One region of the Clostridium sp. 10cd* genome, then DNA from elsewhere that is predicted to be linked to it. Evidence: riboswitches for the same ligand, from Rfam matches in the RefSeq annotation. Region 1 holds a riboswitch; the other holds the start of a gene.
What was found. Region 1 has a riboswitch for FMN ahead of ACG3M1_RS21360 (ECF transporter S component). Riboswitches for the same ligand answer to the same signal wherever they lie in the genome.
Positions count from the first base shown of each region.

Region 2: it holds a riboswitch for FMN, as region 1 does, so the genes downstream of both, ribD (bifunctional diaminohydroxyphosphoribosylaminopyrimidine deaminase/5-amino-6-(5-phosphoribosylamino)uracil reductase RibD) here and ACG3M1_RS21360 (ECF transporter S component) in region 1, are expected to answer to the same signal.

Region 1 covers NZ_CP172347.1:4,290,667-4,293,809, reverse strand. Annotated here, with positions in the region: gene ACG3M1_RS21365 (PD-(D/E)XK nuclease family transposase) at 177-1,076, opposite strand; FMN riboswitch at 1,423-1,544, shown strand; gene ACG3M1_RS21360 (ECF transporter S component) at 1,615-2,223, shown strand; gene ACG3M1_RS21355 (pyridoxamine 5'-phosphate oxidase family protein) at 2,237-2,692, shown strand; gene hslO (Hsp33 family molecular chaperone HslO) at 2,880-3,143, shown strand, end outside.
Region 2 covers NZ_CP172347.1:992,453-995,595, forward strand. Annotated here, with positions in the region: gene ACG3M1_RS04940 (DUF4230 domain-containing protein) at 1-83, opposite strand, end outside; gene ACG3M1_RS04945 (hypothetical protein) at 293-856, shown strand; gene ACG3M1_RS04950 (hypothetical protein) at 1,086-1,313, shown strand; FMN riboswitch at 1,416-1,530, shown strand; gene ribD (bifunctional diaminohydroxyphosphoribosylaminopyrimidine deaminase/5-amino-6-(5-phosphoribosylamino)uracil reductase RibD) at 1,667-2,767, shown strand; gene ribE (riboflavin synthase) at 2,752-3,143, shown strand, end outside.

The DNA.
Region 1 (3,143 bases):
CATGCATTAACGCAGAGCGCCTGATACCTGTTAAAAATATGCAGCATCCCATCATGTAATTTTAACAATATTTTTAATACCTGTGATACGGATGCGGCAGAAAGTTGGATGAAAAAACTGTTTTATAAAGTCTTATGCTTATAAAACAGTTTTCTTATTTGGGATTGTATGTATTACTACATTGACATAACCTGATTCTTCAGCTCCTGATAAGTGTTGCAGACCAGTATCAAGTTGGATACGGCTTCAAACTGTTCATCATTCAAAGAGAGCAGCCAGGCTGAGCAATCCTCATGATACTTACTTTTAAGCTGCTTTATTAACAGCAATGCTTCTCCTTCCTTTTTTCCTTCTTCAAAGCTGTCCTCCAAGCCATAGCGGTAACGTGCCTCCCCCATCTGAATCGCCATTGCGGTTGACCACAGCTCATCATCCTTCTGCATTTCCTCGTACTTGTCCATGAATACCTTCACCAGCCTTTCCTTTGACTTCAGTATATCATTTTTTCCATTGTTTTCAAACAGATACACCAGCTGTTCAAAGTCATTCAGCCTCTGTATTTCCTTCTCCCTTACGATGTCATTGATTGCCGGCATATGAATATAGGTGCGAAGGATGAGCGGATAGTAGCTTTCCTTCTCTCCCTGCTCATTGCGCATCTGATACTGATTGATCAGATTTCTGTTGTTCCATGCATACTCGTCAATGAAAATAATCTGATATACCGGCTTTAAATCCTTATACTTCTTACCGCTGTTCAGCTGATTGTTCAATGCTCTGGCACCGTAAAATTCAAAACGCATCATTTCCGCTAATCCCTTGTAGGTGGTCTGCATCTCGATATTGAAATGACGGTTTTGTTCATCCTTCACATGAACATCCAGAATGATGCGCTTCTTTCCGATAATGTCCGGATCCAGATTGGGATTGAGCACAGTGCTTTCCTTTACCCGGATTCCGGTAACGCGTTCAATAATGGTGTTGCGGGCGTACACAGAGCCTTCATCCTCACGGGAAAGGGTGTACTTAAAAAAAAGATCGTTACTGTAGTTTAGCTGATTCATTGCATTTGACATTTATATGTCCTCCATTCTGTAAGGGTTCCTTACACCCCTATATACGTATGGAAGATGCTGAATTCCTAAATAATCCACGAATTATTGATATTTATTGGAATCTACATACACTAAAGACGAATGAAAGGAAAAGCACCTTACAAAACAGCAGGTTGCTCACATATTTTATCAGCAACAGGCTAGAACCCGGTGTTTCTTTTCTGTACTGTTTTCTACTTGGCGATGCGTATTACATCAGATACATGAAAAAATTTACATTTCTGTTTCTTATTTACACATGCTGTTTCATGAGCTATAATGAATATACAGATTGTGTTGACGCATGACCTGCATTCAAAATTGAATAACAAGTCTTTGTGGCAGGGTGAAATTCCCTACCGATGGTGATAGTCCATGACCCGCGTAATGAGCGGCTGAGCCAGCGAAATTCTGGCACCGACGGTAAAGTCCGGATGAGAAAAGACATTTTCTGTAAACGCACACCTGAAGACGAGTTTTTTCGTAGTCAGGTGTTTTTTTGAAATGGAGGAGATGTGAATTGAAAAACAACATGAGTGCAAAACGGCTTGCCCTGATCGGTATGCTTGGTGCACTGGGAGCGATACTGATGATGTTTCGCTTTCCCATTCCGTTTATGCCGCCCTTTCTAAGCTTTGATCTGGCCGCAATTCCGGAGCTGATCGGAGCCTTCGCTCTGGGACCGGTGGCAGGTGTTCTGATTGTCTTTATCCGTGTTATGGTTCAGATGGTGATTTCCGGATCCAATTCCATGTTTACCGGAGAGCTGCAGAGCTTTTTGCTGGGAGTTGCCCTGGTACTGCCTGCGTCTTTGCTGTACCGTCACAAGAAGACACGAAAGGAAGCACTGCTGGGAATGACAGCAGGGACTCTGGTTAGTACCTTTGTTGCAGTGCTGACCAATCTGTATTTGATTATTCCGTTCTATGTTGCCCTGTATGATATGAATATGGACCAGATTATCCTTTCCTGTTCCAAGGTCAATTCGATGATGAATTCTGTCACTACCATGGTGATACTGGGCATCGTACCGTTTAACCTGATAAAATACGGTATCAGCTGCCTGATTACCTTTGCCGTATACAAGAAAATAAGTCCGATGATTCACCGATTCGCAAATCGTCAGTAAGGAGGAAAAGAAGATGACATTTGAAGAAGGAGTAGCATTGCTGTTTCACAAACTGGGAGATTCCAAAATTATGGCACTTGGCTCCAGCGTTAATGATTACGTCATGGTGCGTAATGTAAGCTGTCTGTTTTATGATGGAAAAATCTATTTCAAGACCGATAAGAATTTCCGCAAGACACAGCAGCTGTATCGAAACCCGCAGGTGGCACTCTGCACAGGTGGCGTTCAGGTAGAGGGAATCGCCGTAAACAAGGGGCTTGTCGTGGACGAGCCGGGAAGAAGGTTTGAAGCCTTGTATAAGAAATATCTGTGGCAGAGCTATAATGCATACAGCCATGAGGATACGGAGATTCTGATTGAGGTAACCCCGCGATTCGTGGAAATATGGGATGAGGATGAGAACCGCAATGCGTTTCAGATCTTCCTAGACTTTGATAAAAAGACAGTGGAAATCAAGCCGTACGATTAACGTATGCATACGACGGGTACAGGATTAGATAATACTGTACCTTTTTCTATATATCAGATACATTCACCCTCTTTTTCCTTGCCTGCAGCATTCAACGTACACAACAGTATAACGAAGTCGATTTTCTTCTCATTCTGCAGGTTTTTGTGGTATACTACAGTTGCCTGTAAGGCAGGGAGTGATTTCTATGATGAAAGATTATTTAGTAAAGGCGCTTGCGTGCAATGAGCATGTGAGAATCTATATATGCTCTTCTACGCATATGGCGGAGGAAGCAAGAAAACGTTTTGATTTATGGCCGACTAGTGCGGCTACCCTGGGACGTGTGTTAACTGTGGGTTCCATGATGGGAAGCATGCTGAAAACAGCACAGGAACAGATTACGATTCGCATCAACGGCGGAGGTCCCATCGGTACCATTCTGGTAGATGCCTACAGTGACGGTCATGTG
Region 2 (3,143 bases), 1.3 Mb from region 1:
AAGATGACCGCAGCCAGTATACAGATGGCCACAACGCCGCCAATAGCTTTCTTTGTTTTCCCAAGGGTATCCAGTATTTTCATTCTCTACCTCCCGCTATAGGTAAAATTATATCATATTTGACAGATGAAGCCTATATGCGATATTCTTACATTTTTCTTTCTGCCGAACCTGTGTTTAGCCCGCAGCTTCATTATGAATGCCGGTGAAAATTTCTTATGTCTTTTTTGCAGTACAAGCTTTCTTTTCCTATCTGTTCGTGATACCATAGGGATACGCATGGAGGGATCGTATGCTTTTTTCTATTAAATATGTACATAGACTAAAATGGAATGGTCTGTATCAATCATTGATGTGGAGCTGCTTTGGTATAATGTTTATGCTTCTGTATCCGGTTAGTCCTGATTTGATGACGTTTATCGGAGGCGTTATGCTGCTGTTTCAGGGTGTACCGCAGCTTATTTTATTTCTGGAGGAGGACGAGCGTTTTCTGATTTCACTACTATCCCTGGTAGAGTGTCTGCTGGTCAGCTTTCTGGGGGTGTGGATGCTGACGAATCCGGAGGAGGTTTATGACACACTGCCGGCTGTTCTGGCCTTTGTCACCTTTCTGCATGCTTTCAGCAATTTGATTATTACAGGTAGAATACGGCATCTGCAATATTCAAAATGGTGGATTGCTGCGCTTGTTACGGCTGCGAAGATGACAGCTACAGCTGCACTTGCCGTACAATTTCATTTACATAGTGAATTTATGGTTGTGGGAACCGGAATTTGTATGCTTCTGGATGCTGCTAGTGATATTTGGATGTGGAAAAAGCTGGAGGCATTGATCATTCAGGATATGGGAATATAATGTGCGGAGATTCCGCACTTTTTTTGAATCATTTTCAGAGCGTTAACAACTTCAAATTGTTCAATGCCTTTGTAATGCTGTATTCTAAACGTTTTAGAAACCCCTTTTTTAGGGGTATTTTTCGTATCTCCACTAATCTTTAAATGTGATAATATGTAGAAGTAAAGGGAAGGACAGTGACAAAACAGGCAGAAGCTGGAGGAAGAAGAGAAGTAAGGAGAGCTGAGTCATGTGTGTAAGAAGATATGAGGATAACTGGGGAGAACTGAAGGGGAAGCTGATGGAGCGGGATGTGCTGGAGGTGCTGTCGTTCAGTGCATTTGCACAGGATGAAAGCGACCTGGAGGAGAAGCTGCGCTACTGTGGAGAAAAGGATATCCACATACAGGTGAAGGATGCACGGATAACACCGGATGTGTATCTGGAGTTTCCCAAACAAAAGGATATTAAGAAATAACCTGTGTTTACCTGCTTGCAAATTATTGTATTTGGATAAACGAGAAAAAAACTTTTTATTGACAGATATAATATCAGATATTATAATTGTCCGTAATTGAATAACTATCTTCAGGGCAGGGTGTAATTCCCTACCGGTGGTATAGCCCACGAGCCGAAAGGCATGATTTGGTGAAATTCCAAAGCCGACAGTATAGTCTGGATGAAAGAAGATGAAAGTAAGTTTATGCTTTTTTTGCGTGCTCTGGAATGATTTTATATTGTTTCAGAGCATTTTCTTTAATCGCATAAATCCTCTTTTGCATGTCTTGGATAGATTTTATTCAAGGCATGTATTTTTTTGGAGGTGTAAAAATGAGCGATACAGAATACATGAAATTAGCAATAAAACTGGCAAAAAAAGGTGCTGGCTATGTCAATCCTAATCCTATGGTTGGGGCAGTAATTGTAAAAGATAATCGAATTATAGGACAGGGATACCATGAAATCTTTGGTGGATTGCATGCAGAGAGAAATGCATTAAAAAATTGTAGGGAGTCACCTGTAGGAGCAACACTTTATGTAACACTTGAACCATGCTGTCACTATGGTAAGACACCACCTTGCACAGAAGCAATTATTAAAAGTGGCATTACAAGAGTAGTCGTCGGAACTTTAGACTGTAATCCTATTGTGTCTGGAAAAGGTGTAAAGGTACTTGAGGAAAACAACATTCAAGTTGTGATAGGAATTTTAGAAATGGAGTGTCAACAGTTAATCAAAGTTTTTAGAAAATATGTTACAAGGCATATTCCTTATGTTTTTATGAAATATGCAATGACAATGGACGGGAAAATAGCAACTTATACAAATCAATCAAAATGGATAAGTGGCGAAAAAGCGAGAAAACAAGTACATCAATTCAGGCATAAGGTTACTGCGATCATGGTAGGAGTGAATACCGTTATTCAAGATGACCCTTTACTGACATGCCGATTAGAAAACGGGGAAAATCCTATTCGTATCGTATGTGATACAGATTTAAGAACACCCATTACATCAAAAATTATCAAAACAGCGAATGACATTAAAACATATATCGCTACTTCTTCTATTGATGAAAGTAAGATTGCTCTTTACAGAAAATGTGGTTGTGAAATTATTTATACGAAGAAAAAAGGTAATCATATTGACTTAATGAATTTAATGCAATGTTTAGGAAATATGCAGATAGACAGTCTACTTTTAGAGGGTGGAAGTGCAATGAATTGGAGTGCTCTTGAGCAACAGATTGTTGATGAGGTGCAAATTTATATAGCACCTAAAATATTTGGTGGGAGTGCAAAAAGCCCTGTAAGTGGTCAAGGTGTTGCTTTTCCTAATGACGCCATTATGCTTAAACCATATGCTTTTTCTCAAGTGGGAAATGATTATTTCATAGAAAGCGAAGTGATTTATCCATGTTTACAGGAATAATAGAAGAAATCGGTAAAGTAGAAAGAATACAGAAAGATACTTGTAACTGTAAACTATCCATTAAAGCTTCAAAAATATTAGAGGATATACATTTAGGCGACAGCATAGCAGTCAATGGTATCTGCCTTACAGTTACTTGTTTCACTCGACAATCTTTTACAGTTGATGTGATGAATGAAACATGGAACAGAACGGCTCTTAGCCTGTTAAGACATGGAAGCCTTGTGAATTTAGAAAGAGCTATGCCTATGAATGGCAGGTTGGGCGGTCACATTGTTACGGGGCATATTGATGGGACAGGCAGAATATCGTCTGTGCGTAGAGACAAAAATGCGGTGTGGTATCAAATCAATACGCAAAGAGAAATCTTAAATCT